Regions from separate parts of the Ruminococcus sp. AM26-12LB genome, predicted to be linked through region 3. Evidence: predicted binding sites of a transcription regulator. Region 3 holds the regulator's gene; each other region holds the start of a gene.
What was found. The regulator LexA, encoded in region 3, represses DNA repair genes until DNA is damaged. The targets are predictions, from matches to a motif close to CNAACANNTGTTNG.
Positions count from the first base shown of each region.

Region 1: the regulator LexA is predicted to act here: its motif matches at 1,720-1,733, upstream of uvrB (excinuclease ABC subunit UvrB).
Region 2: the regulator LexA is predicted to act here: its motif matches at 1,386-1,399, upstream of recA (recombinase RecA).

Region 1 covers NZ_QUJX01000004.1:56,884-60,173, forward strand. The annotation lists gene uvrB (excinuclease ABC subunit UvrB) at 1-1,585, opposite strand, end outside; gene DW694_RS03575 (amidohydrolase) at 1,816-3,290, opposite strand, start outside.
Region 2 covers NZ_QUJX01000004.1:116,839-120,128, forward strand. The annotation lists gene DW694_RS03830 (regulatory protein RecX) at 1-279, opposite strand, end outside; gene recA (recombinase RecA) at 283-1,335, opposite strand; gene uraA (uracil permease) at 1,600-2,850, opposite strand; gene pepT (peptidase T) at 3,039-3,290, shown strand, end outside.
Region 3 covers NZ_QUJX01000006.1:103,889-107,178, reverse strand. The annotation lists gene DW694_RS06020 (HlyD family efflux transporter periplasmic adaptor subunit) at 1-1,367, opposite strand, end outside; gene lexA (transcriptional repressor LexA) at 1,582-2,202, shown strand; gene rsfS (ribosome silencing factor) at 2,382-2,747, opposite strand; gene yqeK (bis(5'-nucleosyl)-tetraphosphatase (symmetrical) YqeK) at 2,754-3,290, opposite strand, start outside.

The DNA.
Region 1 (3,290 bases), on a different contig from region 3:
AACGAAGGAAGCCTTCCTTATCTGCATCCAAGATCGCTACCAGTGTAATCTCCGGAATATCCAGTCCTTCTCGCAGAAGGTTGATCCCGACTAGCACATCAAATACATCCAGACGCATATCACGGATGATTTCCGCACGTTCCAGAGTGTCAATGTCTGAATGAAGGTATCGGACACGGATTCCCAGATCCTTCATATAATCGGTAAGGTCCTCTGCCATACGTTTGGTCAGGGTCGTGATCAGGACTTTATTTTTCTTTTCAATTTCCTTATTTACTTCTGCTACAAGATCATCGATCTGTCCTTCGATCGGACGCACCTCCACCTTCGGATCAAGAAGCCCTGTAGGACGGATAATCTGCTCTGCGCGGAGAAGCTCATGGTCATATTCATATTCTCCCGGTGTCGCAGATACAAACATTACCTGGTCAAGCTTGTTCTCGAATTCATCAAAGCTCAATGGACGGTTATCCTTAGCAGATGGAAGTCGGAAGCCGTAATCCACCAGTGTCTGTTTACGGCTCTGATCACCGGCATACATACCGCCAACCTGGGGAACTGTCTTATGGGACTCATCTATAATAAGTAAAAAATCATCTCCGAAGTAATCCATCAGTGTATACGGTGGCTGCCCCGGTGCAAGCCCTGTCAGGTGCCTGGAGTAGTTCTCGATCCCGGAGCAGAATCCCGTTTCCTTCATCATTTCCACATCAAAGTTGGTACGCTCCGCAATTCTCTGAGCCTCGATCAGCTTATCCTCACTTTTAAAGTATTCCACCTGCTGCTTCATCTCTTCCAAAATGGCATCTGCTGCACGACGGATCTGCTCCTGAGGCACAACGTAATGAGATGCAGGGAAAATCGCTGCATGGCTTTCCACACTTTTGATCTCTCCGGTAAGCACATCGATATCTGTGATACGCTCGATCTCATCTCCAAAAAATTCCACACGCACCGCCCGGTCTGTAGAGTTAGCCGGAAAGATCTCCAGCACATCGCCACGCACCCGGAATGTTCCTCGGTGGAAATCCATCTCATTTCTTGTGTACTGGATATCGATCAGCTGTTTGATGACCTCATCACGGTCCTTCTCCATTCCAGGGCGAAGAGAGATCATCATATCAAAAAACTCCTGAGGTGCACCTAAGCCATAGATACAGGATACCGACGAAACCACGATCACATCCTTGCGCTCACATAAGGCTGCTGTGGCGGAGAGACGGAGCTTATCGATCTCATCGTTAGTGGATGCATCCTTAGCGATGTAGGTATCTGTGGACGGGACATAAGCCTCCGGCTGGTAGTAGTCGTAGTAGGAGACAAAATACTCCACTGCGTTCTCAGGGAAAAATTCCTTAAACTCACCGTACAGCTGTGCTGCCAGTGTTTTGTTGTGCGCAAGTACCAAAGTTGGTTTGTTAAGCTTTGCGATGACGTTCGCCATGGTAAACGTCTTACCGGAGCCTGTGACACCCAGCAAAGTCTCGAACTGGTTGCCTTCCTTAAAACCCTTGACCAGTTTTTCGATAGCCTGAGGCTGGTCTCCTGTGGGTTGGTATTCGGAGTGTAATTTGAAATGATCCATACGGTTCTCCTTGTTGTTCTGAAATTTGTGGATATGTAAATACTGCCTGTTACTATATGTAAAGAGAGTGCTTTTATCTTTATTATTGTTGCTTTTACAGTATATCATTCAGAGTAAAAAAAGTATAGGGCAACCGAATATTTGTTCTATACTTTTTACTGCACCACACAAAAAGGCAGAGCCTGCTCCACTCAGACTCTGCCTCTCACTTTTTTCTTTTTATACTGCCGTTATTCTTCTACTTTTCTCTCATAAACGATCTCACCGCCAAGAACTGTCATATCCACTTTCGTGGTCTTGATCTCATCCGGGTCGATCTCATAGATATCCTTCTCGATAACTACGAAGTCCGCATTTTTACCCACTTCGATGGTTCCGTTCTCTTCTTCTGTATAGGAAGCGTAAGCTGCGTTTTTTGTAAAAAGCTTCACCGCTTCATCCACAGACATTTTTTCGGACGGGATCCATCCTTCCTCAGGCTGGCCCTTTATATTTTTGCGGGTGACTGCAAAATAAATATTCTCCATGGCATCAAAGCTTACCACAGGAGCATCCGAACCGCCGGACGTATGGATTCCCATATCCAGCATGCTCTTCCATGCATACACCTTATCCATACGGTGTGCGCCGATGGCAGGTTCCACTGTGTTCATATCCAGATCGATAAATACCGGCTGGATATATGCCAGAAGATCCTGGTCTTTCATCCCCTGCAAAATACGCGGATTGGTGATCTGGCAATGTACGATACCATGTCTGCCCTTTTTATTATCCTTCCGGTAAGGAGACTTCGCAACTGCCTCAATAACCATATCCATGGCCCTGTCACCGATACAGTGTACTGCCGCCTGCATCTGATGCCGGTCAAAAAAAGCAAACAGATCATCAAGCTCCTCCTGACTGAATGTGATGATCCCGGTATTTCCCGGCGAATCCTCGTAAGGCTCATTCATGGCCGCTGTTCTTGCACCAAGGGAACCATCCTGGATCAGCTTCATCGGTCCGATCGTAAAGTGATCTCCCCTCTGCCCGGTACGATATCCTTCCTCGATAAAAGCCTTCGCATCCTCCGCCCGCTCAAAAAGGCACTGCTCATAATGGCGGATACTCAGCTCTCCTCTGGCATCCAGTGCCTTGTAGGAGGCCATGATCCGACGCCAGTTTTTCCCCGGAAGGGAGGCAAGATCATCGGACTGTACACCTGTAAATCCACATTCATTCAGCTTCTTCGCACTGTATTTGATGTAGCCTTCCACTTCTTCCTGGGATGGTGCTTCCAGCACAGATGAATAAAACTGTACTGCATTTTCCTTCAGAAGTCCGGTATCCAGATCAACCTCCTTCTCAATCTCCGGGAACTCCGGGATTTTTTTCAGAAGCTCCAGACCGCAGCTGTTGCACACAGCCACATGCCCGCAGACACGCACCATAATGATGGGGATTTCCGTTGAGAGCGCATCCAGCTCATCCTTATGCGGATAGCGTGGCTTATCAAAATGCTCCTCATTCCAGCCTCTGCAGTAGAGCCAGGTCAGCTTCTGACCTTTGCTCTCCTCCAGTCTTTTTTTTGCTGCGGCAAGCATTTCCTCAACACTTGTACAGTCAAACAGTTTTACAGATCTTTCCACAAATGCATAATGCAGCATATGCATATGTGTATCCACAAAACCGGGCAGCATCAGCCTTCCCTTAAGGTCGATCCGCT
Region 2 (3,290 bases), on a different contig from region 3:
ATCTAGGGCAGTCTGACGGTCCACACCCTTTAACTGAAGTTCCGAGAGGATCTTCTGACGGCTCCTGGTTTCCATGCGGAAGGAGATATAGGTTCTGGCATAACGGGCATCGTTGATATACCCATAGGACTTCACATAAGCAATGGCATCTTCTACTGCCTCCGGTGAAAATTCAGCCTGACGGAGTTTATCCGTCAGGCCTTTCTCTGTGCGATCCATATGTTCCAGAAGCCGCATGGCTTTCTTTCTTGCACGGTTTCGTTCTTCCAGATCCAGCATGGATTACTCTTCCTTCTCTGTATCTTCTGCCTGTACTGCTGCTTCCGCTGTCTCATCTGCCGGATCCAGATGATAATGTACACGAACCTTCTTCTCGATCTCATCGCGGATCTCCGGATGCTCTCTCAGGAATAATTTGGCATTCTCACGTCCCTGTCCGATCTTATCCCCCTCATATGCATACCAGGCTCCGCTCTTGTTTACGATGGAGCATTCTGCAGCCAGATCCAGGATATCTCCCTCTCTGGAAATACCGGTTCCGAACATGATATCAAACTCTGCCTGCTTAAATGGCGGAGCCACCTTGTTCTTAACTACTTTCACACGGGTGTGGTTTCCAACCATCTCACCACCCTGCTTCAATGTTTCCACACGGCGTACATCCATACGGACAGATGCATAGAATTTCAGCGCACGTCCACCGGTTGTAGTTTCCGGATTGCCAAACATCACTCCAACCTTCTCACGAAGCTGGTTGATAAAGATCACCACGCAGTTGGACTTGCTGATAACAGCCGTCAGTTTACGGAGTGCCTGTGACATCAGACGGGCCTGCAGACCTACATGGCTGTCTCCCATATCTCCTTCGATCTCAGCCTTGGGGACCAGGGCTGCAACAGAGTCCACGATCACGATATCCACAGCACCGGAACGTACCATAGTCTCTGTGATCTCCAGCGCCTGCTCTCCGTTATCCGGCTGTGAAATATAAAGGTTGTCGATATCAACACCTATACTCTTGGCATAAACAGGATCAAGAGCATGCTCCGCATCGATAAATCCTGCGATTCCGCCTCTCTTCTGCACTTCAGCGACCATATGTAAGGCTACCGTTGTCTTACCACTGGACTCCGGTCCGTAGATCTCCACGATACGTCCCTTGGGAACACCACCTACACCAAGGGCGATATCCAGGCTTAAGCATCCTGTGGGAACTGCCTCCACCTGCATATGGGAACTGGAATCTCCAAGCTTCATGACAGAGCCTTTACCGAACTGTTTCTCAATATTTCCAAGAGCCGCTTCCAGCGCCTTCTGCTTCTCTTCACTGATCATTATGTAATCTCCTATTCTTTATTCTCTTTCTAATCAGGTTTCCTTTAATCCGAACCTTTGTTCGTGTTTTCTGTATTACATAGTATTATAAAACGGAATGATTGTCAATAAGATACTTGAAAATCCCTCTGTTTTTTTGTTGACAGGATCTCTGAAAATCCGACAAAAGGCTTCCCATACATGATTTCTTTTTCCTCTCTGAATGCAAAAAAGCAGATAAAAAGATTTCCCTCTTCATCTGCTTTTTATGCAATATATTTCCTGTCACTGATCGTTGGTCAGCTTCAGTTTGTCCAGAATATAGAATACAAGGCTTAATGCCATGGCAACCACACATGCCAGCACCATACCGGTAAGCTCAACATTTCCAAGCTTCAGGGCAATTCCGGAAAGACCTACAACAAAAACAACGCTTGTCAGCGTCAGATTTCTGGACTTGCTGTAATCCACGTGATTGTCAACCAGCATACGAAGACCGGAGGTTCCGATCATTCCGTAAAGAAGGAAGGAAATCCCACCGATCACCGGACCGGGAATGGTACTGATCAGGGCTGCCAGTTTACCAAGGAAGGAACAGCAGATAGAAAGCACTGCCGCACCACCGATCACCTGTACACTGTAAACCTTTGTCACTGCCATGACACCGATGTTCTCACCGTAAGTAGTTGTCGGCACAGAACCAAGGCATCCGGAAACTGTGGTAGAGAAGAAATCCGCAAACAGGGATCTGTGGAGACCCGGATCTTTCAGAAGATTTCTTCCAACGATCTTTCCGGTTACGATCTGATGGCCGATATGCTCGGAGGTTACCAGAAGCAATGCCGGAAAGATCGTCATAATGGCCTCAAAATCAAATTTCGGAGATGTAAAGTTGGGAAGAGCCAAAAATGCCGCTTCCCTTACCTGTGTAAAATCCAGAAGCCCGCATGCACCTGCTGCCACATATCCCGCAATGATCGCGATCAGGATCGGAATCACAGAAAGGAAGCCCCGGAACAGGATCTGCCCGAATACCGCAACTCCAAGTGTGACCAGAAATACGATCACATTCTTCGGATCTACCTTCTCATCCAGAAGTCCTGCCGTACTTGCTGCATTTCCCGCAAGTTCCAGACCGATCAGTGCCACTACCGGTCCCATTGCCGCTGTAGGAAGCACGATATCGATCCAGTCTGTTCCGCACTGGCGGACGATCAATGCCACGCACATACCAGCAATACCCAGAACAACGAAACCACCAAGGGCATACTCATATCCATACTTGCTGATCACCAGAAGAGCCGGTGAAAGGAAGGCAAAACTGGAGCCCAAATAAGCCGGTGCCTTTCCTTTTGTGATGAAAATAAAAAGGAGTGTTCCCACACCATTCATCAGAAGCACAATAGCCGGACTGATACCAAAAAGGAATGGCACCAGTACGGATGCTCCGAACATGGCGAACATATGCTGGATACTTAACGGTATCAGCATCTTTGCAGGTACTTTTTCTTCGACCTGTATGATTCTTTTTTCCACTCTCAAATCCTCCTGTTTTTTATTATCTCACAGATTATAGCACAGGTTTTCACATCGTGGGATATTTTTTCTGAAAATATACGGATACTGTGTGGTATACTGTTATTATCTCCGGAAAAACAGAACGGCTTCATAAATGCGGCCATAACCTGTTCCGGATAGATTTTTTCAGAAAGGAATATTCTTCTATGAAAGCATACCAACGACTTCTATCCTATATAAAAATATCCACCCCCAGCAATGAAGAAAGCTCTTCTTCCCCCTCTTCCCAGTGCCAGTTTGACCTGGCCCGGCTTCTTGTGGAGGAACTGAAAGGCCTTGGGATCTCTGATGTGTCTCTGGATGAACACTGTTACGTTTATGCACATCTTCCTGCTACCGAAGGTCTGGAGCACTGCAAAGCACTGGGCTTTATCGCTCATATGGATACGGTTTCCGAT
Region 3 (3,290 bases):
GTTTCCTTTGATACAACCGCATATTCCTCATTTTCATCCAGGATCTCGATCCGGCGGAATACCGCATATCCCTGATTGACACAGAAAACTCCCTCCAGAACTTCTGTATCTCCGATGATAAACTTCTCTCCACTATCCGGCTCAACAAGAGCATCGCCTTCTTTAAATTTATTCTTGTCTACGTAATAAATATAGCTTGTTTCCTGTGTTTCTTTGTCTGTGATCTCATCACGGCCATAAATACCGGCACTGACAAAGGTTGTCGTACTGTCGCCTTTTTTATTTCTGCCGGAAAGCATAAATCCGGATTGCTGTGTTTCATCATCCGTCGTAAGATATTTGGAAGGTATTGCATAAAACTCCTTCGTTACGATAGAAGATAACGGGATCTTTAAACCTGTCACATTGTTCGTGACAAGTTCTATTTCCAGAAACCGGTCTGACGCATATCGGATCAGTCCCTTATTAAAATCAATCTTACCGTATTTAGCCCCATCGATCTCCATGATTGAAAAGTCTCCTGTCTGCGTCAGATCATCTTTCAGGAACTTGACGCGGATCGATGTACGCTCCTTCAGATTAGCAGCCTGCTTCTCACTTAAAGGGATCAAAAGACTCCAGAGTTCATCTGTAATGATCGTATAAATATCATCTCCGGCCTTTATCTGTCCATCTGTTTTCAGATCCGTTTCCTGATAGGAATTCTGATCAAAATCAGCAGCTGTGACATTATCAACGGTTTTGGTTTCGTAGCCATCTGTAGAATACAGGATGATCCCGTCTGTCTGCGCACGGCGGATATTTGGATCACTGGAAACTATAGTTGTAACTGTGGCTTCCTCTCCATCTTCAGACGTCGTGCTTGCAGAAGAAGCTCCCGAACTGTCTGAAGCATACTGAAGGATGCTTCCATTGAGCTGATATTTAAAACTATAGGCACTGTTGAATTTGCTGGGATCAAATCCTTTGGAAAAGCTTTGCATATTACTGCGTATATCCGCCAGTTCCTCTCTGCTCAGAGAGGTTACATTGTCTGCAGATCTTGAACTGTTCAGGCTGTAGACAGCACCGTTGGCATTGATCTTGGTACCTTCCCTTGCGTAATATGTAACGTAACCGCCCGCATCTGCCTGCACTACGTTCTCTGTCATGATCGCCAGCCCTGTGTATGTCTCATTCATGGATAACGGACCGGAGGGAACCTGATAAGATTCCATATGAGAAGCTGTAAGATAAAGAATCACACTAAAGATCATATAGATAAAAATTGCTCCGAACATTACAGTTCCAATGTTCAGACCAAAAATTTTACGAAGCTTTGCTAAGAATCCCGGAGTTTTTCCGGAATGTACTTTATTATCCGGCAAATGAATGCCTCCTTTACATCGTTCATCTCTTAAAGTTCGTTTTATTGTAACATTTTATTTAAATGAATACAAGCTTTAAAACGTGCGAACATACTTTCCGAATATCCGTTTGCCATTTTTTCAAAAGTATGTTATACTATTCAAAATATAATTTCGTGATGCTGTCATATTATGGTCGACAGCAGATAAAATCAACCCAGGGAGGTAAGTACACATGACATATGGCAGAATCAGTAAAAAGCAGCAGGAAATACTGGATTATATGAAAAATGAGATCCTTAACAGAGGTTTTCCGCCCTCCGTCCGTGAAATCTGTGAAGCAGTAAACCTGAAATCCACATCTTCCGTTCACTCCCATCTGGAAGCTCTGGAAAAAAACGGATATATCCGCAGAGATGCCACCAAGCCCCGTGCGATCGAGATCATTGATGATAATTTCAATCTGGTCCGCCGCGAGGTTGTCAATGTTCCTCTTGTAGGCACTGTTGCTGCCGGACAGCCGATCCTGGCAGTGGAAAATATCGATGCTTACTTTCCGATCCCGGCTGAATATATGCCCAATGAACAAAGTTTCATGCTGACTGTCAAAGGCGACAGTATGATCAATGCAGGTATTTTTGATGGAGATCAGGTTCTTGTAAAGCAGCAGGCAACAGCAGAAAACGGCGACATGGTAGTTGCTCTGATCGATGATTCTGCAACAGTTAAGACTTTCTACAAAGAAAATGGTTATTATCGACTTCAGCCGGAGAACGACAATATGGAACCGATCATCATCACCGGTAATCTGCAGATCCTCGGCAAAGTATTTGGTGTATTTCGTTTCTTTTCATGAAAATATAAACAACAGATCCCACCCAATGTAATGTGATTTAAAAAGAGAGATATCTTTAAGGTAGCTGTACAGCCCCACAAAGATATCTCTCTTTTCTTTTTCAACAGAAAACTTCTGCTTTTTGATTTCTTCTTATTTAGTTCACATAATATTTTTACAGTAAACTAATATAACAAATTTTACTCATTCTCACCAAGAAATTCTTCCGCATCAAGAATCTTGCCGTCTCTCCAAATCCTCTCAAGATCGTAGAAAAGTCTGTTTTCCTCATCAAAGATATGGATGATCATATCACCGTAATCCATGAGGACCCAGCTGGAGTTTCTGGTTCCCTCGATCTGTTTTGCTTCATATCCGGCACGGCCAAGCATTTCATCTGCATTGTCAACCATTGCCTGTACCTGATTCTGGTTGGAAGCACTTGCAATCACAAAATAATCTGCGATCACGGAAACCTCATGGATATCAATAATCTTGATATCCTTTGCTTTTTTATCATCCAGTGCCTTGCAGGCGATCCGGACCATCTCTTTTTCGATACTCATAGAATTTTAATCCTCCTGTCTGTTGGCTGCATCCTGCATTTTTCTGTCATGGAGTTCTTTATAATAAACATAAGCATCCCTAGTCGTACTGTCGATTTCCTTGGGATTTTCCTCCAGATATTCCAGTGTATCCTTTAAAATCTCATACATACACTCATCCAGATCTTCAAAAGCAATCTTTCGCACCTTCGCAAGATTCGGAGCTTTGTCACGCATTGGTTCAATATAGTCTGAAATATATACGATCTTCTCAAGAAGGCTCATTCCCGGTCTTCCTGTTGTATGATAAGTGATCGCTGTCAGGATCTCTTCGTCTTTAATATCATATTTACTGCTGGCCACATAAGCCCCCAGTTTGGCATGAAGAAGAAACGGATGATCCTTTTCAAAATCTGATACCGGAATATCATGCTGGCTGCACAGCTTCAGTTTCTTTTTATTAGGAATACACTTTGCACTGTCATGAAGAAGTCCTGCAGCCTGTGCATCCTCCAGATCATAATCATAAACCATGGCAAGCGCAGCACAAGTGTACATAACCCC